DNA from 4 places in the Streptomyces sp. NBC_00876 genome. Region 3 is predicted to be linked to each of the others. Evidence: riboswitches for the same ligand, from Rfam matches in the RefSeq annotation. Region 3 holds a riboswitch; each other region holds the start of a gene.

Evidence for each region. Region 3 has a riboswitch for cyclic di-AMP ahead of OG782_RS14345 (transglycosylase family protein). Riboswitches for the same ligand answer to the same signal wherever they lie in the genome.
Region 1: it holds a riboswitch for cyclic di-AMP, as region 3 does, so the genes downstream of both, OG782_RS33100 (peptidoglycan DD-metalloendopeptidase family protein) here and OG782_RS14345 (transglycosylase family protein) in region 3, are expected to answer to the same signal.
Region 2: it holds a riboswitch for cyclic di-AMP, as region 3 does, so the genes downstream of both, OG782_RS19655 (M23 family metallopeptidase) here and OG782_RS14345 (transglycosylase family protein) in region 3, are expected to answer to the same signal.
Region 4: it holds a riboswitch for cyclic di-AMP, as region 3 does, so the genes downstream of both, OG782_RS03870 (transglycosylase SLT domain-containing protein) here and OG782_RS14345 (transglycosylase family protein) in region 3, are expected to answer to the same signal.

What each region holds. Positions count from the first base shown of each region.
Region 1 is NZ_CP108800.1:7,559,163-7,564,379, reverse strand. It holds gene OG782_RS33110 (STM4011 family radical SAM protein) at 1-358, shown strand, start outside; gene OG782_RS33105 (SGNH/GDSL hydrolase family protein) at 373-1,218, opposite strand; gene OG782_RS33100 (peptidoglycan DD-metalloendopeptidase family protein) at 1,402-2,349, opposite strand; cyclic di-AMP (ydaO/yuaA leader) riboswitch at 2,355-2,512, opposite strand; gene OG782_RS33095 (tyrosine-protein phosphatase) at 2,926-3,738, shown strand; gene OG782_RS33090 (DUF6126 family protein) at 3,763-3,939, opposite strand; gene OG782_RS33085 (helix-turn-helix domain-containing protein) at 3,988-4,596, opposite strand; gene OG782_RS33080 (aspartate aminotransferase family protein) at 4,668-5,217, opposite strand, start outside.
Region 2 is NZ_CP108800.1:4,506,703-4,511,919, reverse strand. It holds gene OG782_RS19665 (PrsW family glutamic-type intramembrane protease) at 1-202, shown strand, start outside; gene OG782_RS19660 (aldo/keto reductase) at 199-1,173, opposite strand; gene OG782_RS19655 (M23 family metallopeptidase) at 1,349-2,506, opposite strand; cyclic di-AMP (ydaO/yuaA leader) riboswitch at 2,518-2,671, opposite strand; gene OG782_RS19650 (PP2C family protein-serine/threonine phosphatase) at 2,943-4,103, opposite strand; tRNA gene OG782_RS19645 (tRNA-Met) at 4,315-4,388, opposite strand; gene OG782_RS19640 (hypothetical protein) at 4,877-5,217, shown strand, end outside.
Region 3 is NZ_CP108800.1:3,285,474-3,290,690, forward strand. It holds gene OG782_RS14335 (septum formation initiator family protein) at 1-413, opposite strand, end outside; gene eno (phosphopyruvate hydratase) at 539-1,819, opposite strand; gene OG782_RS14345 (transglycosylase family protein) at 2,127-2,888, opposite strand; cyclic di-AMP (ydaO/yuaA leader) riboswitch at 2,893-3,064, opposite strand; gene OG782_RS14350 (transglycosylase family protein) at 3,366-4,301, opposite strand; gene OG782_RS14355 (cytochrome P450) at 4,407-5,217, opposite strand, start outside.
Region 4 is NZ_CP108800.1:892,382-897,598, reverse strand. It holds gene OG782_RS03880 (GH25 family lysozyme) at 1-739, shown strand, start outside; gene OG782_RS03875 (FABP family protein) at 876-1,427, shown strand; cyclic di-AMP (ydaO/yuaA leader) riboswitch at 1,792-1,979, shown strand; gene OG782_RS03870 (transglycosylase SLT domain-containing protein) at 1,985-2,908, shown strand; gene OG782_RS03865 (FG-GAP repeat protein) at 3,103-4,596, shown strand; gene OG782_RS03860 (dihydrodipicolinate reductase) at 4,774-5,217, shown strand, end outside.

The DNA.
Region 1 (5,217 bases), 4.3 Mb from region 3:
TACGGACGAGGAGGCGGACCGGTGGACGGCGATCGACCCGCTGTTCCCGTACAGCCGCCATCCGCACCGTTCGGCCGGGCTGCCCTGCCGGACCGGTGAGTCGGTGATCTCGGTGGACGGTGAGGGAACGGTGCGCCGCTGCCACTTCGTCCGGGCCGAGCTCGGCAATCTGTACGACGGGAGCTACCGCGCGGCGCTGGGGCCGCGGGCCTGCCCGCTCGCCGTCTGCGACTGCCATATCGGTTACGTGCATCTGGAGACGCTGCCGCTGTACGACGTCTTCGCCGGCGGTGTGCTGGAGCGCATACCGGCGCATCCGCTGTCCCCCGCCGCCGCGACGAGCTCCCCGGGCGGCTGAGGACAGCGGATGCGTCAGAGCGGCAGCAGGTCCGGCCGCTTGGCCTCGACGTGGTCTCCCGAGGACTCGCCGCGCAGCCGCCGGCCGATCCACGGGACCAGGTACTCGCGCGCCCAGTGGATGTCGTCGCGCCGTACTTCGAGCGTTCCGCGCTGTGCCTGCGGCGGCCACGCCTGGTCCGGGTCGGCGGGCACGTCGATACCGAGGACCTGGGCGGCGCGCAGCGCGACCCGGGTGTGCCCCTCGGGCGACAGGTGCAGCCGGTCGTTGTCCCAGGCCCGCCGGTCCTGGACCGAGCGCAGGGACCAGAGGTCGAGCACCGGGCAGTCGTAGCGGTCGGCGATGGACCGCACATGGGCGGTGTAGGTGGCGATCTTGCCGCGCAGATGGCGCAGCACGGGAACGTTGCGGGTGTCGAAGCCGGTGGTGACCATGACGGTGCCGACCGACTGCGTCAGCTCGGCGACCGCGCGCTCGAAGCGCTCGGCCACGTCGTCGGGGTCGGTGCCCGGCCGGATGATGTCGTTGCCGCCGGCGCAGAAGCTCACCAGATCGGGGGCGAGTTCCCTGGCGCGCGGCACCTGCTCCGCGACTATCTGGTCGAGGAGGCGTCCTCGTACCGCGAGATTGGCGTATCCGAAGTTCCCGTGCGCGGTTCCTGCGGTGCCCGTTGCCGCGTCGGGGTCCGGGAGCTGGTCCGCGAGGAGTACCGCGAACCGGTCGGCCCAGCCGACGAACGTTCCGTCCGGGCCGGGGTCACCGACTCCCTCGGTGAAGCTGTCGCCAATCGCCGCGTACGACTCGATGACGCCCTGTCGGTTGATGACGCCCTGCTGGATGTTGTTCGAATCGTCTGCCACAACGGCATATCCTGCACCGCCGAATGTGACCTACGCGACCGTAATAAGGGGTTGACGGGTGGTGAGATAGACCACCTGGTCAGTTTTTGGTAAAGGGGGAATAAGCAGAGGGACGGTGCGCCGCCGCACACCGTCCCTCTATGCATTGCTCAGGTCCGGATCACCGGACCGTTGTTGCCTGGATCAGACGTTGATCCCGTGCGACGCCAGGTAGGCGATCGGGTCGATGTCCGAGCCGTACGCCGGGCCCGTGCGGACCTCGAAGTGCAGGTGCGGGCCGGTGGCGTTGCCGGTGGCGCCGGACAGGCCGACCTGCTGGCCCGCGGTCACGGTCTGGCCCGCCGAGACGGAGAGCGAGGACATGTGGCCGTACTGCGAGTAGTGGCCGTCGGCGTGCTTGATGACGACCTCGTTGCCGTACGCGCCGCCCCAGCCCGCGGTGACGACGGTGCCGGAGGTGATGGCCTTCACGCTCGTGCCGGTGGACACGGGGAAGTCGATGCCGGTGTGGCTGCCGCTGGACCAGTTGGCACCGGAGGCGCGGTAGGCGGTGGTGTGGTTGCCCGGGACCGGGTGGACGTAACCGGAGCTGTTGCTCTCGGTGGCCGGGGCCGCGGGGGCCTTCGACTCGGTCTCGGCCGGGGCCTGCGACTCGGTCTCGGCCGGGGCCTCGGGGGCCTTCGACTCGGTCTTGACCGGGGCCTCGGCCGGGGCCTTCGACGGGGTGGTGGCACCCGTGGAGGTGGCCGCGGTGCCCCAGGCCTTGCCGCCGAGGGTCAGCTTCATGCCCGGGAAGATCAGGCTCGGGTCGTCGCCGACGACCTTGCGGTTGTCCTGGTACAGCTTCTCCCAGCCGCCCTTGAGCTTGTGCTCGGCGGCGATCTTCGACAGGTAGTCGCCGGAGACCACGGAGTACGTCTTGGAACCGGCCTGCTTCTTCGCGACCGGCTTGGCCGGGGTGGCGTGGGCGGCGACCGAGTTCGAGGCGGCGGGAGCGGACTGCTCCGCGGCGCTGGCGCCGGTGGCACCGAGCAGCGGAAGCGCGATGACGGCTCCGCCGGCACTCGCGACGACGATGCCGCGGGCGATGGTGCTGGACTTGGGACGACGGTGCTTACCCGATATGGGCATGAAGGTTTTCCTCTCCGTCGCCTGCGAGGTGAGCTGTCGGGTTCGGGCTGGAGATGCCCGGCCGCGTCTGGCGCGGCTTCACCCCGAGCCGGCCGGATTTCCCGGTCGGCGGCTTACCTGGTTCCCCCGCTCCTGCCACACGGTGAGTGGGTGCGAATTCCGGGCGGCGGCAGGATTAGGCGTTCCGTCCGGATTGACAGCGAACGTAAGCGAGCCGGGACGACGGAAACAAGCCATGGGTTCCACACCGGATTCCGCACCGGAAATTCGGCCCGGAATTCCGGTCACACTCCGTGGATTACGGATCTTGCCTTTCCGCGCGGCGTACGGAGTACCCAACCGCCGCGTCACCACACACCGTCACGGATATGATCCCGCTCACGAGAGGGTGATCATCTCCCTTAGAAGTAGGGCATGTTCGACTAAATACCCCAATACGGACACGTCTCGCTCATAGCCCGCCGCGCGGCCACAGAGGGCATCGACAGAGATGGTTGCCCCGGGAATCGATGTCGTATCGTCACAAGAGTGGACCCGTCGGCGACACGCGCCGGGGCAGAGCCTCCAGGAGTGACCGTGACGCAGCAGCTGCCGCAGACCCCGTCGACGGAGCCCGAACTGGACGGGGTCCGCAACTTCCGTGACGTGGGCGGGCTGCCCGCCTCTGACGGCCGCAGGGTTCGGTACGGACGGCTCTTCCGCAGCGGTCACCTGGCACACGCCACGGCCCGGGACGCCGCGTTCCTCACCGGGCTCGGGCTGCACACCGTCTTCGACTTCCGCAACGCCGCGGACCACCGGCTGGACGGCTTGGACGTGGAACTGCCCGGCGTGCGCAATGTGAGCATCCCGCTCAGCGACCCCGCGGACGGCGCCGAGTTCTGGCGGATGGTGCGCGACGGGAACATGGACGAGCTGCGCTCCATCCTGGCCGACGGCAAGGGAACGCAGCGCATGACCGCCTCCTACCGGACGATCATCCTGGAGCGCACCGCCGAGCACAGCCGCGTACTGCACGCGCTGGCCGAGGACAGCGTTCCCGCCCTGATGCACTGCGCGGCCGGCAAGGACCGGGCGGGTCTCTCCATCGCGGTGTCGCTCCTCGCGGTCGGCGTCGAGCGGGAGGCCATCGAGGCGGACTACCTCAAGTCCAACGACGCCCACCGCCGCTACCGGGTCCGGCGCAGCGACACCTCGGCGGCCGGAATGTCGCCCGAGGTGATGGAGCTGCTCAATCCGCTCTTCGGCGCCCACTCCGACTATCTCGCCGCCGCCTTCGCCGCCATCGACGAGACCTGGGGCGGCACCGACCGCTACCTCGCCGAGGGGCTGAAGATCGCCCCCGAGACACGGGAGCGGCTGCGCGAGCGCCTTCTCGACGAGGCCTGATCCACCCGGGCGGCGCCCCCTCGGCTACTGGTTGTGCATCCCCACGGCAAACAGCAGATAGAGGAAGCCGGCGATGATGTGGCCGGCCACCAGGTAGGCGAAGAGCCTGATGACGAGCCCGCGAGGCATCTTCTTCTCCTGCGGGTCGTAGTTCTTGGGCCGGCCCGGGCCGAGCGGGTCGTAGTTCTCGGAATCGGACATGACAGGTCCTCTCTGGCCGCCGGGCGTGCCGGTGGCGGGAACGACGCCTCAGCGGTGGTGGATCCCGCTGCCGAGACACAGCTCGGCGGCGGGGCTCTGCAGCAGGGTGTGAACGAAGAGCAGCTCGGCGCCGTCGGCTTCGGGGGCCGCGATCCGGTGCGGGGTGAGCGAGTCGAAGTGCGCGCTGTCACCGGGGGCGAGGTCGTGCACCGTGTCCCCGAGAGTCACCCGGAGATGCCCGGCCAGGACATACAGCCACTCCTCGCCGGGATGGACGCGCACCAGGTCGCCCTGTACTCCGTACGGAACCCGGACGCGCAGCGCCTGCATCGCACGGCCGGAACCGCCGGCCTGCTGATACGTCCAGCCGTCGGCCTCGGCCCCCTCGAACCTGCGGCCGCGGACGATCGCGTCACGTTCCGGCGGCATCTCGCCGAGCAGCTCGGAAACCGTCGTACCGTAGATCCTGGCGAGTCCGAGCAGCATCGGCAGCGAGGGCTGGCGACGGCCCGTTTCGAGCCGGGACAGATGGGCGGGTGAGAGACCGGCCCGCTGAGCGGCGGCCTCCAGGGTCAGACCACGGCTGCGGCGCTGATCGCGCAGGCGGGGCGCGACACCGGGCAGCTCGTCGGCCGCCCCTGCGTCTGGAGGATTCATGTCTCCATTGGGCCAGGAACTTTCCTCGGAGGCAAATTTCTTGCCTCCGAGGCAAACCCTGAAAGTACTGGTCAGCGGTTGGCGACGGCCTGCTTCACCAGGGTCCGCCCGAAGTCCCACATCAGCCCGCCGCCGCTGTGCGCGTCGTCCATGACGGCCGTGAACGCGGCTACAAAGCGCTCCACGTCCGCCTCGTCGATCACCAGCGGCGGAATCAGCTTGATCACTTCGAGATGGTCACCGGAGACCTGCGTGAGGATCCGGTGCTTCTGGAGGAGCGGCACGACCACCATCTGCGCGAAGAGCCCCTTGCGGGCCGCCTGCAGCATGGTCCAGCGGCTGCGCAGTTTCAGCGAGCTCGGCCGGCCGAACTCGATGCCGATCATCAGTCCGCGCCCCCGCACCTCGTGCAGCAGCTCGTACCGGCCGACCAGCGCGGCCAGCCGTTCGCGCAGCAGATCACCGGTGCGGCGGGCGTGCGCCACCGTCTCCTCGTCCTCCATCACCGAGAGGACCGCGAGTCCGGCCGCCATCGCCTGGGCGTTGGAGCCGAAGCTCGCCGAGTGGACCAGGACCCGGTCCATCGAGGAGTAGACGCGCTTGAAGATCCAGTCCTTGCCG
Region 2 (5,217 bases), 1.2 Mb from region 3:
CCGCCCGTACCAGGGGTACGGGGCGTACCAGACCTTCGGCGGCCACGCCCCGTACCCGCAACCGGCGTCTCCGTACGGCCAACAGCCCTACGGAGCGCCCCCGTACAGCCCGTCGCCGTACGCCGGCCCGCCGTACAACAGCCCCCCGTACACCGGCCCGGCCTACGGCCGCTCCCCCTACGACCCCCCGCCGCAGCCCTAGGCGGAGACCTCGGCGAGCTCCGCGGCGGAGGCCTCGGTGAGCTCGGTCAGCTCCTGGTCCGTCAGCCGCAGATCGGCGACCGCCAGCAGTGCCGGAAGCTGCTCGACCGTACGGGCCGAGGCGAGCGGTGCGGCGACCGTCGGACGGGACGCCAGCCACGCCAGCGCCACGGTCGCGATCTCGGCGTCCCGCTCCTGCGCCACCTTGTCGAGCGCGGCGAGGACCTTCCGTCCGCGCGCCGACTCCAGGTGCTTGCCCGCGTTCCCGGCGCGTGCGCTCTCCACGGCCGTACCCGGGCGGTACTTGCCGGTGAGGAAGCCCGAGGCCAGTGCGAAGTACGGAACGGCGGCGAGCCCGGCGCCGGCGGCGGTGTCCTGGAGCTCGCCCTCGTAGGTGTCCCGGGAGACGAGGTTGTAGTGCGGCTGAAGAGCCACGTAGCGGGCCAGGCCCTCGCTCTCCGAGAAGTCCAGCGAGGCACGGAGCCGCTCCGGGCTGATGTTGGAGGCGGCGATCTCGCGGACCTTGCCGTCCTTCACCAGCTGGTCGAGCGCGGTGATGATCTCCTCGACCGGGACCGTCTCGTCGTCGAAGTGCGTGTAGTACAGATCGATGTGGTCGGTGCCGAGCCGGCGCAGCGACTCCTCGGCGGCGGCCTTGATGGTGGTCGCGGAGAGCCCCTTGTACGCGGGGTGGGCACCGACCTTGGTGGCCACGACCACGTCGGAACGGTTGCCCCGCGCGGCGAGCCACTTGCCGATGATGGTCTCCGACTCGCCGCCCTCGTTGCCGGTCACCCAGGCCGAGTAGGAGTCGGCGGTGTCGATGAAGTTGCCGCCGGCCGCCGCGTACGCGTCGAGCACGGCGAAGGACTGCGCCTCGTCCGCGGTCCAGCCGAAGACGTTGCCGCCGAGGGCGAGCGGGAAGACCTGGAGGCCGGAGGGGCCGAGCTTGCGAAGGGGGAGGGAAGTCATGAGTGGAACAACCCGCTCCACCGGCCCCGCTATTCCATGCCGCATACAACCAACCCGCCGGCGCGGGTCCGCGGGAACAGACCGGCAGCCCTGACGTCGGGGGGTGAGCGTCAGGACTGCCGGGGATTTCGGTGGCCCGTGGGCCGGCCGGGGAGGCGAACCGGGGAGACGGGTCTCAGACCGTCAGACCCCGGGCGCGCAGCCAGGTCATCGGGTCGATTCCGGTGCCGTCCGGGGTGTGGACCTCGAGGTGCAGGTGCGGTCCGGTCACGTTGCCGGTGGCGCCGACGCGTCCGATGGTGTCGCCGGTCGTGACCTTCTGGCCGACGGTGACATCCATGGAGGACTGGTGGCAGAACCACAGCTCGGTGCCGTCCTCCAGCTCCAGGACCGTGCGGTAGCCGTAGGAACCGGAGTAACCGGCCGACTTGATCGTGCCGCTGTGGATCGCCTTGATCGGCGTACCGGTCGGCGCCGCGAAGTCGAGGCCCGTGTGGTAGCCGGAGGACCACATCGAACCGGCTTCGCCGAAGGTCGAGGTGATCGTGTACGAGGAGGTGGGGATGGCGTAACTGGCGGCGAGTTTGGCGAGCCGCAGGGCCTCCGCCTTCTTCTTCGCCTCCTCCTCCGCCTTCTTCTTCTCGGCGGCGATCTTGGCCTCGGCGGCGTCCTGCTGCTTCTTCGCCTCGGCGGCCGCCTTCTCGGCGGCGGCCTTCTCCTCGGCCGCCTTGGCCTCGGCGTCGGCGGCGCCCTGCTGCTGCTCGGCCTGCTGGAGGATGCGGGCGCGGAGCGCCTCACCGGCGTCCGTGGTGCCCCGCTCGGCCTCGGCGGTGGTGATGCCGGCGGTCGTCAGCGGGGCGGCAGCGAGTTCGGCCTCGGCCTGCTGGGCCTCCGACTCGGGCGCCTGCGAGAACAGCGCGCCCACGCCGGGCAGCGACTTGGCGTCGGGGAGGTTGTCCGAGATGGAATCGGGAAGGGAGATGGAGACCGGCGGCTTGCTCTGCGCGGTGGCCATGCCTCCCGCACCGACGGCCGCGATGACACCGACGCCGAGGACGGTGGAGCTGCGGGCCAGACCATTGCGCTGCTTGGCGACGCGGTGCTTGCCGCGCACGGGGCGGACGGACTCCTCGGTGGGATTCCATTCCTCCCAGGCCTTGTCGGGCTCGGCCTCGTCGGCACGGAAGCCGTTGCCGAACTCGCCGCCCCGGTCGGTTCCGTAGGCGGTCCCGTAATCCGTGGTGAACGCGGTACCGGGTCCGGACACGAAGTCACTGCCGTACTCGGGCACGAACCGGGAGGGGGATTCGGGGGCAGGCTTGTTGGACGCCACGCGGGCGCACTCCTTTCCTTCCTTCTCGCCTACCGGGTTAGCTGACGGGTTCGGAGCAGGAAGGTCTCCTACGGGCTCCTCCGTCTCTCAACGAGACAAAGATGCCCGATTCACCCCATGTAGGTGGTTCCCCGGTTCCCTTGCGGAATTCGGCGCTCGCGCACGGTGCCACCTCTGACGGCGACTGGGACCGCGCTGCGTTATCGAACGTTAATAGACACACGGGTCCGATTCCAAGCCGTTCCCACTGATCGTTCACGTCTTTGGCCTGGACTTTACGGGACACAACCGGGTGGAATCGGGCGAGTCGCTTACACCTTGAGGCGCCATCGAATTCTGACGTTGCGTCAAATGTTATGCGGAGTGGCGTCCTTCGGTCACGGACGGTGGCATCGGACCCGGCCCGCCCCTCGCGGCACCCCCACCGCACCCCGCCTCATCCGCCGCCCCCCAGACCCACGATCTTCACGGTCCTGCGCCGGTCGGGCTGGCCCTGCGCCGGCCGCACGACCGCGAGCAGCGCCATGTCGTCGGTCGTCTCGCCCCCCGTGTGCAGCCGCACGTCGTCCGTCAGCGCGGACAGCAGCTCCTCGGGCCCCGGGAAGAGCCGGCCGCGCAACCGCTCGGCGGGGTCGTAGAAGACTCCGTCGGGATTACGCGCCTCGGAGAGGCCGTCCGTATAGAGGAGGAGCGTCGCCCCGGCCGGCAGCGCCCACTCGTCCGCCCGGTCCGGCCACACACCCAGGTCCATCCCCAGGGGCAGCGCGGGCAGCGAGGGCGCCAGGACCTCCAGCGTCCCGTCCGAGTGCAGCAGCAGCGGGTCCGGGTGGCCGCGGTTGACGATCCGTACCAGGGAGGCGCCCGGCGGGATCTCCGCGAGCGCGGCGGTGACGAACCCCTCGACCGCGTCGAGGCCGCCGCGCGAGCTCGCCTCGCGCGCCAGCGCACGCTCCAGTCGCCGCGCGACACCCTCCAGCGACTCCTCCTGCTCGGCCGCCTCCCGGAACGCCCCGATGATCACCGCCACCGCCTCCACGGCGTCCAGCCCCTTGCCGCGCACGTCCCCGACCACCAGCCGCACGCCCTGCGGGGTGTCCGTGACCGAGAACAGGTCGCCGCCGATGAACTCGTCCGCCTGCGCCGCCTCGTACCGCGCGGCCACGTGCAGCCCGCCGATCCGGTCGGACGGCGTCGGCAGCACCGCCCGCATGGCGGTCTCCGCGATGACCCGGGCCGAGGCCAGTTGCTCGTTGCTGCGCCGCACGACCCCGTTGATCACGACGGCGAGGATGGAGACGGTGAGGACGGTGAGCAGTTCGATGGATGGCACGACCTGGATCAGGGTGCCGCTGTAGAGCCGCAGCGCGACGACGGCCAGCAGTGCCGCGATGCCGGTCCGGATGGTGCTGGCCCGGGAGAAGAACGGCGCGGCGATCAGCGGGGCGGCCGCGAACAGCGGGATGGCGGTGAACGCGGGTGGGCTGAAGAAGTCGAGCAGCATCCCCCCGATGATCATCAGAGCGGGAAGGGCCCGGACGAACCGGCGCGCCCGTGCGCCCCCGGCATGCCTCCCCCGCCGTCTGTCCCGCTTCCCCACCTGTGGTCTCCTGCCCGGTGCACCCACGGCCGCGGACGGTACCGCGCACCACTCCAAGCCTTCCCGGAGCACGGTCTCGGGGCGACTCCTCGTCGGCCAATAGAGGTATCTCCGCGACGCGGGCCCCACCGGCCGCCGGGCCGACGGCCTTCGGCCGACACAAACGAATCAGGCCCGGCACGCTGTATGCATGCCAGGCCTGATTCTTCAGTAGCGGGGACAGGATTTGAACCTGCGACCTCTGGGTTATGAGCCCAGCGAGCTACCGAGCTGCTCCACCCCGCGTCGGTAAACACAACTCTACGGCATGTTCGACGTACGGATGACCACCCCACGACCGGCACGCCCGCGAGCGGCACCCGGCCGCCCCCACCCCGCCACCGCACCCCCGCGAGCCGCACCCGGCCACCCCCACCCCACCGCGGCAGCAGCGCGGCCAACCGCACCAACTCCGCGACCCTCAAGGGAAATACCCATACTTCACCCTGAATGCCCCCTGCCCACACCCCTCTTACCGCGTCACCGGCCAGCCAAGGGGCGGGCGTCGGGACCCTCACCCGCACCCCATTCCCGCCCTCGACCCGTCGGCCGAGGAGGGCAAAGTGCAGAAAATGAGAAGGTGTTGCAAGGGGCACGTGTTCTGCCGCAAGGTATCTGCTGCATCCCCCGGACCGGTGGGCTGCCCGTGCGAGCAGGCCTCGAACCGCGCATGTCGCCGTGTCCGTGAGCCGCTCCCGGTCTCGCATCGCAGCCTGTCTGGAGGGTCCTCGACGATGACCGCACCGCTCACCCCTGCCCCCGCCCCTGCCCCCACCCCCGCCACTGACGCCTCTTCCGTCCCGGCGGCCACTGCGCCCTCTCCGCTGCGTGGCGCCGTCATCAGCGGTGTCATCGGCGGCGTGTTCGGGGCGGTGATGAGCGCGGTGGTCAATTTCGCGGCCATCGGCATGCCGGACAGCGAATCGGCCAACGCGATCAATCACGCGATATCGGGCCTGGTCAGCGGCTTCCTCGCAGGCTTCATCGGAATCCTGGCGCAGAGCAGGAAGCTGTCCGCGGCCGCACGCACCGCAGAACCGGCCCCCGCACCCGCGACCTCGGAGCCGTCCGAGGC
Region 3 (5,217 bases):
GACTCCTCCGGCTGCCCGTTGCGCTCCTTGACCGCGTCGGGGTCGACCACGGTGTAGCCGGTCTCCCCGGGAAGAAGGTAGTGCAGATGCTCGCGGGCCAGCCGCTTGATGTACGCATCGTCCTGGAGGCGCGCCTTCTCGTCGCGCAGCTCCTCGGTACGGGCCTCGGCCTCCTGGGCGAGCCGCTCCTGGTCGGCGATCTCGTCGCGCTGCGACACGTACTGCCGCATCGGATAGGCGAGGGCGACGATCAGCGAGCAGACGATCAGGGCCAGGAAGGCCGCCCGGCCGGTGAGGCGGGAGCGGCGGGCCTGACGGCGGTTCTGGGACCGGTAGACACGGGCCGCGGTCTGCTCGCCGAGCAACCGCAGCCGGGTCGCGGTGGAGAACCGGTCCCGGTTCTTCGCGGCCATGTCTCCGCCTCCCCATTACGCACGTCCGTCCCCGCACACGGTACGGGACCGAGTGCGGGGACGGACGGAGGCCGGGGCGCTCGACCCCGCCGGGCTTGTCAGCCCCTGTTGTACGTGGGCGCGTGTCAGCCCTTGAAGCGCGGGAACGCCGAGCGGCCCGCGTACACCGCGGCGTCGTCGAGGATCTCCTCGATGCGCAGCAGCTGGTTGTACTTGGCGACACGGTCCGAGCGGGCCGGGGCGCCGGTCTTGATCTGGCCGCAGTTCACCGCGACCGCGAGGTCGGCGATGGTGACGTCCTCGGTCTCGCCGGAGCGGTGCGACATCATGCACTTGAAGCCGCTGCGCTGGGCCAGCTCGACGGCGTCCAGGGTCTCGGTCAGCGAACCGATCTGGTTGACCTTGACGAGCAGGGCGTTGGCGGAGCCCTCCTCGATGCCGCGGGCCAGGCGCTCCGGGTTGGTGACGAAGAGGTCGTCGCCGACGATCTGCACCTTGGCGCCGAGCTTGTCGGTGATGACCTTCCAGCCGGCCCAGTCGTCCTCGTACAGCGGGTCCTCGATGGAGACCAGCGGGTACGCGGAGACGAGCTCCTCGTAGTACTCGGTCATCTCGGCGGCCGAGCGGGACTTGCCCTCGAACTCGTACTTGCCGTCCTTGTAGAACTCCGAGGCGGCGACGTCGAGCGCGAGCGCGATGTCCTTGCCCGGGGCGTAGCCGGCCTCCTTGATGGCCTCGACGATGAGGTCGAGGGCGGCGCGGTTGGACTCCAGGTTCGGCGCGAAGCCGCCCTCGTCACCGAGACCGGTGGACAGGCCCTTGGTCTTCAGGACCTTCTTCAGCGTGTGGTAGACCTCGGCGCCCCAGCGCAGGGCCTCGGAGAAGGACTCGGCGCCGATCGGCGCGATCATGAACTCCTGGATGTCCACGTTGGAGTCGGCGTGCGACCCACCGTTGAGGATGTTCATCATCGGGACGGGCAGCAGGTGCGCGTTCGGGCCACCGAGGTAGCGGAACAGCGGCAGGTCCGAGGCCTCGGAGGCGGCGTGGGCCACGGCGAGCGAGACACCGAGGATGGCGTTGGCGCCGAGGGAGCCCTTGTTCTCGGTGGCGTCCAGGTCGAACATCGCCTGGTCGATCAGCCGCTGCTCGGTCGCGTCGTAGCCGACGAGCTCCGGGCCGATCTGCTCGATCACGGCGAGGACGGCCTTCTCGACGCCCTTGCCGTGGTAGCGGTTGGGGTCGCCGTCGCGAAGCTCAATGGCCTCGAACGCACCGGTGGAGGCGCCGGACGGAACAGCAGCACGGCCCGTGCTGCCGTCGTCGAGGCCGACCTCGACCTCGACCGTGGGGTTTCCGCGGGAGTCGAGGATTTCCCTGGCTACGACGACGTCGATGGACGGCACGAGGCATCTCCTTCTGGGATATGACGCTGGTGGTGCAGGGTCGCTTTGGCCTTGCGACAAGAGCCTAACCGGCTCGGCCGTCTCAGTCGGCCGACCGCCCGTCCCCTGGGACGAAAAAGGACCCAAGTACGGGCAGAGTGGGGCGAAAGACTAGAAATTTACTGACCAGTAACTACAACAGTTGAACGATCAACGCAGAAACCGGCAGACCCCGGCCCGGCACGCACGGGGGGAGGTGCGCGCCGGGCCGGGGCGGCCGGAGTGGTCGGCGAGGAGAGAGCGCGACTACCGCGTCAGCTCGCTACTGCTACTTCGTGAGGTGCAGCTGCTGACCGGGGAAGATCAGGTCGGCGTCGTCGACGATGTCCTTGTTGAGCTTGAAGAGCTGCTCCCAGCCGCCCTTGACGTCGTGGTCGGCAGCGATCTTGCTCAGGGAGTCGCCGGTGACGACCTTGTACTCGCCGTCACCCTTCTCGACCTTCTCGCCGGTCGGGGTGGTGACGGTCTTCGACTCGGCCTTGGGGGCGGTCGAGCGGTCCGAGCGGTTGGTGGAGGGGGCCTCGGTGCGCTCGGCCTTCTTCGGCGCGGCCTGCTGGACCGGCGCCGACTCCTGCTTCGGGGCGGCCTCGGCCTTGGGTGCGGCCTCGGCCTTGGCGGCGGAGGAGCCGGTGTCGACACCCGGGTCGACACCGTCGTTGCTCAGGCTGCCGGCGCCGGCGCAGGCCCAGGCGCCCGGGCCCTGGAGGTCGAGGAGCTTCTCGGCGGTGGCGATCTGCTGGGCCTTGGTGGCCAGGTCCGCACGGGCCGCGTACTGGGTACCGCCGGCGGCGGCCCAGCTGGACTGCGAGAACTGCAGGCCGCCGTAGTAGCCGTTGCCGGTGTTGATGGACCAGTTGCCACCGGACTCGCACTGGGCGACGGCGTCCCACGTGGACACGGAGGCGGCGGAGGCGCCGGTCGCACCCATCAGGGGCACGGCGATGGCGGCACCGGCGACACCGGCGAGCGTGGCGATACGGACGGCCTTGGACGGGCGACGGTGCTTGTTGCCCTTGCTGTTGAGCAGCATCGAGACTTCTCCTCACCGACGCCTACGAGGTGAGCTGTCGGGTTCGGGCCAAGTGAGTTGCCCGGTCGCACGTCCTAGCGCACGACTTCACCCCAAGCCGGTCCTGATGCGTCTTACGACGATCGGGCCCGGCGCTTACCTGGGTCCCCCGCTCCTGCCTACGGCGCTTTACGCGTCTGTTCCCTTCGACCGACGGCAGGATTCGGCGTGACGATCGACGGGGCCCGCGGTGCGAGCGGTTCCGACCGTAAACACAGGCAACCCCCACATTCAAAGATGGACATACCGGATAAACGGCCCTTACTTGCATCCGATGAACCAGCGTTTCCGCAGGTGGGAACGGATGCGGAGGGAGCTCCCGGACAAGACACGCCAGTTGACGCAAAGAGACCCATGTCTCACTTAGTCAAAAGTGGGACATAGGCCTCTTAACTACCCCAGTTTTGTGGGTGTTCTCAGCTGTTGATCAGACCGCGCTCATCCGGCCTTCACACCGAGATCAAGGCTCTGGCCAGGCAGGATGAGGTCCGGATCGGAGCCCACCTCCGCCTTGTTGGCCTCATAGAGCTCCGTCCAGCCGCCGGGCAGCTTCTGTGCATCAGCAATCGCCCACAGGTTGTCGCCGGGGCGGACGGTGTACGCGCCGTCGGCCGCCTTGGCGCCCGTGTCGCGTGCGCCACTGTCACCGCGCGAGGCGTGCCGCCCCGAGTCGCGTCCGGTGTCGCCGCCGTCCTCCCGGGCCTCCCCGGAGGCAGGGGCGCCGCGGTGCTTGCCGGCAGCCTTCCCCTTCTCCCGCGCCTGGCCGGACGAGCCCGCCGAGGGGGTGGAGGACGGCTCCGAGGACGGTGAGGCCGATGCGTCCGGCGCGGCGTCCTCGCCGGCCCCCTCACCCTTCGCGTCGTCCTTCGCGTCGCCCTTCGGGGTCTTCGCCGCCCCCGAGGACGCGTCGTCCGCCGGATCGGCACCCAGGGACGCGTCGGCGCTCCCGGAGGGGTCGGCGGACGGCGTGCCGCCCGGGTCGACGCCCGGCAGGCTCCCGTCCACCGCGAGCCCGGAGATGACCGCACAGCTGGGCCACGCCTTCGGCCCCTGGTCGTCCAGGACCTTCTCCGCCACGGCGATCTGCTGCGAGCGGCTGGCGAGGTCGGCACGCTCGGCGTACGACTCGCCGCCGTACGCCTTCCAGGTCTCCTGCGAGAACTGCAGGCCGCCGTAGAAGCCGTTGCCGAGGTCGGCACTCCACATGCCGCCGCTCTCGCACTCGGCCACCCGGTCCCAGGTCGAGGCCTCTGCGGCGTGCGCGCCTGCCGCACCGAGCAGCGGGATGGCGATGGCCGAGCCGGTCACGCCTGCGGCGACGATGATGGCGGGTGCCTGCCGAGGGCGACGGTGTCTGCCGTTAGCGGAGCCCATGGGGATGCCTTCCGTGTGACTGACGAGTGACTGGTGAGTCGAACGGTGAACCTAGCGGGACTCGAACGTGTGTCACAAGTCGATGCAGCAGAGATCACGTGAAAGTCACAGAGTTGACAGAGTGTCACCTTCAATGAGCGCCGGCCCCGGGGTGAACTCCACCGGCAGGGTGCGCAGTCCACGCATGATGAGCCCGCCACGCCACCGCAAATCGGCAGGATCTCCCGCAAGTCGCAGGTCCGGAAGGCGTTTCAGGAGTGTGCCGAGCGCGGCCTGCCCCTCCAGCCGGGCGAGCGGCGCCCCCAGGCAGTAGTGGATGCCGTGCCCGTACCCGAGGTGCTGATTGTCACGCCGCGCAAGGTCCAGCGCGTCCGCCCCGTCGAAGCGTTCCGGGTCCCGGTCGGCGGCGGCGAGCACCACGAGCACGGGGTCCCCCTCGCCGACCCGCTGCCCGCCGATGGTCAGCGGCTCGGTGGCGTAGCGCCAGGTGGCGAGCTCCACCGGGCCGTCGTACCGCAGCAGTTCCTCGATCCCGGTGGCCAGCAGCTCCGTCTCCCCCGCGGCCAGCGAACGCTGGAGCCGCTCGCGCTGCTCCGGGTGGCCGAGCAGGGTGTGGACGCTGTTGCCGATCAGATTAACGGTCGTCTCGAAACCGGCAAACAGGAGGATAAAGGCCATCGCGGCGGCCTCGTTCTCCGTCAGGTGCTCACCGTGGTCGCTCGCCCGGATCAGCCCCGAGATCAAGTCGTCGCCCGGGTCCTCGCGTTTGCGGTGGATCAGTTCGAGGAGATAGCCGCGCATCTTCTTCACGGAACGGGCCACTCCGCCGCGCGGGCCGCCGCCGTGGCGGATCATCATGCCCGCCCAGTCCCGGAAGTCGTCCTGGTCCTCACGCGGAACGCCGAGCAGGTCGCAG
Region 4 (5,217 bases), 2.4 Mb from region 3:
CTTCGTGGACCACCTGCACGACTACCGGGCCGGTGATGTGCTCGCACTCGATGTCGAGGTGCTCGACGACTCCACCCGGCTCTGGAACGACGCGGACGTCTCCGCCTGGTTCAACCGGGTGCGCGCACGGGTCGGTACGTACGTCCCGTGGTTCTACATCGGCGCGGGCGCGCTGCGCGCCGGCACCTGGAGCCGCACCATCGCCGCAGGTGCCCATCTGTGGGCGGCCTCCTGGGGGCCCAATGACGGAACCTGGCACGGCGCGCCCGACCTCGGCGGCCGCTACCCCGACTGGGCGGTCCACCAGTACACCTCGGCCGGTTCCGTCGCCGGGACCTCTCCCGTCGACCTCGACCTCGCCCGCTCCTGGGCGTTCGACTTCACCGAGCCGACCGACCCGCCGCCGACCGGGGGTGGGTTGCCGAAGACGTCGACGGAGCAGGATGGTGTTCCGGGTCCGGTGATGTGGCAGCGGACGCAGAACTGGCTGCGGATCGAGTCGGGTTACACCGGCCCGATCGACGGGGTCCCGGGACCCAACACGTACGCCGCGCTCCAGCGGAACATGCGTAACTGGGGATACACCGGTCCCGATGACGGGGTACCAGGAACCAATACCTGGGCCGCGGTCCAGCGACTGGCCGCCGCCCATGGCTATACCGGCCCGATCGACGGAGCGATGGGCCCCAACTCCTGGCGCGGCTTCAGCCGCTTCATCAACCAGGACCAGTGGAACTGAGCCCCGCACCGATGTCCGGGGCCGGGGCCGGGGCCGCTTCCGGTCCGGGTGGGGGCGCGGCCGCACCGCCCGGGTTCCGGCCGCCCGACGTTCTAGGCTGCCACCCGGTAACGGCCTCGATCCAGGAGTGCGCATCATGTCCGACCCCGCCCGCAAGCACCCGTATCCCGACGCCCTGCGACCGGACGAAGCACCGGCGCCGCATCCGCTGCTCGCACCGCTGACCGGGCTGCTGGGCACCTGGGCCGGCCGGGGCACCGGCGGATACCCGACGCTCGACGAGGAATTCTCGTACGCGCAGGAGGTCACCTTCAGTCACGACGGGCGGCCCTTCCTCCACTACGAGGCGCGCGCATGGCTGCTGGACGCGGAAGGTGCCCCGCTGCGGCCGTCGGCCCGGGAGAGCGGCTGGTGGCGGGTGCAGCCGGACGGCGGGGTGGAGGCGCTGATCGTCCAGCCCACCGGGGTCGCCGAGATCCTGACCGGCCGCGCGGGTGACGGTGCGGTCGACCTCGCCAGCCATCAGGTGGCGCTCACTCCCACCGCCAAGGAGGTCGACGCCACGCGTCGCCGGTACACGCTGACGGACGACGGCACGCTCGACTTCGTCCACGATCTCGCGGCGGTCGGCCGGCCGCTGCAACACCACCTCGCGGCGCGGCTGCGACGTGGGGGAGACCCCGTGTGAGCACGCTCCGGCCGCCGCACCGCTCCTCCCGCGCGGTGCGGCACCGGGGCCGAGGCCCACTCCCTGATGTCCTGAATTGCTCCATTATTCGCAATTGGAGTGAATGTCCATCGAGGTCACTTTTCAATGGGTCATAGTTTCTGAATATTGAGCAAATCGCCCCTTTCGGGCGCAGTGGCCAGCGTCACGTTTCCGGTCGCGGACGCGGCGCCGAAGCCATCGGTTCCCTGTCCTGCCAAGAAAGTTGACTCCGCCGGACGGGGCCGGGTGCGGGCAATTCCTTTAATTGATCTTGCGAATCAATTGCTGTCCGGAATTCAGGGCTTGTTTCGTTCGCCCTTTCTCGCTTACGGTCGCCGTCAATCCGGATGGAACGCCGAATCCTGCCGCCGTCCGGAAACCCGACCCACTCACGTACGGCAGGAGCGGGGGACCCAGGTTTGCCGCCGGTCCGGTTATCCGGAGCGGCTAGGGGTGAAGTCGCCATGACGTGCGGCCGGACATCTCCAGTCCGAACCCGACAGCTCACCTCGCAGGCGGCGGAGAGGAAAAGCGCCATGCCCATCAAGGGTAAGCACCGTCGTTCCAAGTCCATTTCCCTGACCCGCGGGTTCATCGCCGTGAGCACCGGATCGGTCGCTCTCGCGCTCCCCGTCATCGGGGCCGGAGCAGCCTCCGCCGCACCGGCGCACCCGGTCGTCGCCGAAAAGGCCGCAGCTCCGACTTCCGTTGCTGTCAAGGAAGTTGCCGCCAAGGGAATTGCCGCCGCGAAGGCGGGCCCCGCCACCTATTCCGTGGTCTCCGGAGATTCGCTCTACAAGATCGCCCGAGGACATTCCCTCAGCGGCGGCTGGGAGCGTCTGTACGAGGACAACCGGGGTACGGTCGGCGGCAATCCCGACCTGATTCACCCGGGTCTGAAGCTGACGATCGGCGCCAAGTCCGCGGCCGCTTCGGCCAAGGAAGCGCCCAAGGAAGCACCCGAGGCCGAATCCAAGGCCGAATCCACGACGGAGAACGACGCCGCCGCGCAGTCGTCGGCCGACCGGGCCGAGAGCGCAGACCGCGCGGACCGCTCCGAGCGGACGACGGCGCCCGTCGCTCAGGAGACCGCGGCCACCACCCCCGCGGCCGCTCCCGCGCAGACCGCGACGGCGTACACCAATGACCTCGACGGCTGGATCAAGGAGTCGCTGGCGGTCATGGCCCAGAACGGCATCCCGGGCAGCTACGACGCCATCCACCGCAACATCATGCGCGAGTCCTCGGGCAACCCGCAGATCGTCAACAACTGGGACTCGAACGCCGCAGCCGGCACGCCCTCCAAGGGTCTCCTCCAGGTCATCCAGCCCACGTTCGAGGCGTACCACGTGCCCGGTACCTCGATGGACATCCTGGACCCCGTCGCCAACATCACCGCCGCGTGCAACTACGCCGCCGCCACGTACGGCTCGATCGACAACGTGTTCGGCGCCTACTGATCCAGGCGGTTCCGCGCTCGGGGCGGAGCCATGGGCAGGGGTGGAAAGGAGCGGAGACGCTCTTTTCCACCCCTTTTCGCATGCCGTACAACCCTTGCGGCTCGGAGGCGGTCAAACACGGCGCCAGGGAGGCAACGGGCCCTTCCAGGCGTCCCCCCGGACTCGCCCGGTCATCCTTGAACCGAGGAGCCCTTGTGCGCACCCACCGTCCGGCCGCTGTGATCGCGGCCTCTTTTCTGCTGATGGCAGGGGCCGCCATCGCCGCGCCCTCCGCCTACGCCGGCACGCCCGGCGGAACGCACGCGAACGACCGCAACAACGACTTCAACGGCGACGGCTTCGAGGACGTGCTCATCGGCGCGCCCACCGGGACCATCGGCGGGAAGAAGGCCGCCGGGTACGTGACCGTGCAGTACGGCGCCTCGACCGGCCTCCTGACCCACCCCGCTGTCGTCATCGGCCAGAACACCACCGGGGTGCCCGGAGCCGCCGAGGCGGGTGACGGCTTCGGCCGCGCCGTCGCCACCGGCGACCTCGACGGGGACGGCTACGACGACGCGGTCGTGGGTGTGCCGGGCGAGGACATCGAACCGGTGACGGACGCCGGCGGCATCGTCGTCCTGTGGGGCTCCCCGACGGGCCTGTCCGGCGGGGACAGCGACTGGCTGCAGGCCGATGAGCTCACCGCCGGCGCCGGGTTCGGCGGCGCACTCGCGGCGGCCCACTTCAGCCCCGACATCCCGGGTGACCAACTGGCCGTGACCGACCGCAGCAATCTCACCCTCTACCAGTACGAAGCGGCGCCGCAGGGCAGGTCCGCGCGCCAGGCTCCCACCTCGCGCAGCAGCCTGATCCCCGGCACCCCGGGGCGCCCGATCGAGCCCAGGGCCATGACCACCGGCGACTACGACGGCAACGGTCTCGCCGACCTCGTCATCGGCGGAGTCACCACGGGCGACGAACCGGGCCACGGCTGGTCGTCCCTCTTCCTCGCCGAGGTCCAGGGACTGCGCTACGACCGCGATCTGCGCGGCGGCCCGGCGGTGGCCTCCGGCGACATCGACAACGACGGCTACGACGACCTCGTCACCGGGGAGCCCAGCAGCCCCGACGACGGCGGCGAATTCGTGAACGGCGGCGTGGTCGGCGTGTACTACGGAAGGGCCGGTGACGGTCCGGTCGGCGCCGAGGGCCCGGGCACCCCGCCGGTGTGGTGGACCCAGGACACCGCCGGCGTCCCCGGCAAGGACGAGCGCGGCGACGGCTGGGGGGCCGCCGTCTCCGTGGCGGACACCAACGGCGACGGGTACGCGGACGTGGCGATCGGAGCGCCGGGGGAGGACATCTACTCGGTCGCGGACGCCGGGGCCGTGTGGGTGCTGCGCGGTGCGGCCGACGGGCTGACCGCCGACGGCGCCGCCTCGTGGGACCAGGACTCGATCAATGTGCGGGGTGTGCCCGAGAAGGGTGACCACTGGGGCGGTCAGGTCCGGCTGAGCGACCCGGACAGCAACGGCCGCCTCGGCCTGCTCGCCGCTGCACCCGGTGAGGACGCGGGCAACGGCGTCGTCTGGGGTCTCCTGTCGGGTCCGGGCGGGGTGACCGCCTCCGGCTCGTGGACGGTCGACGGCGGATCGCTCGGCGGCCCGGCGGCGGGTGCCTCGTTCGGGGCCGTGATCGACAACTAGGTTCCTTTCCGTCCGGATCGGGGCCGGCCCGGTGGGCCCGTCCCGGTCCGGACGAGAGGCCCCGGGGTTCCGTACGGGCGGACCCGGGAAGGCCCGTCGGGCTGCCCGGGTCCGCCCGTACGATCGGGTGGGCGATGCCACTATGAACCTTTCATCCCGCGCGCTACCCTCCGCCGCATGATTTCCACGGTGGTCTGGGGAACCGGCAATGTCGGCCGCGCGGCCATCCGCGCCGTCGAGGCCCATCCGGCCCTGAAACTCGCGCACGTACTCGTCCACGACCCCGCCAAGGTGGGCCGCGACGCGGGGGAGCTCGGCCTGCTGGGCCGCACCCTGGGCGTCGCGGCGACCGACGACATCGACGCGGTGCTGGCCGCCGCCCCCCGTGCCGTGGTGTACGCCGCCTCCGGCGACATCCGCCCCGACGAGGCCCTGGCCGACATCACCCGGGCGGTCGGGGCGGGCGCCGTCGTCGTGACCCCCGCCCTCTACGCGCTCTACGACCAGCGGGGCGCCCCGCCCGAGCTGCGTGAACCGGTACTGGACGCCGTCGCCGCGGGCGGCGGCTCGCTCTTCGTCTCGGGCGTCGACCCGGGCTGGGGCAACGACGTACTGCCGCTG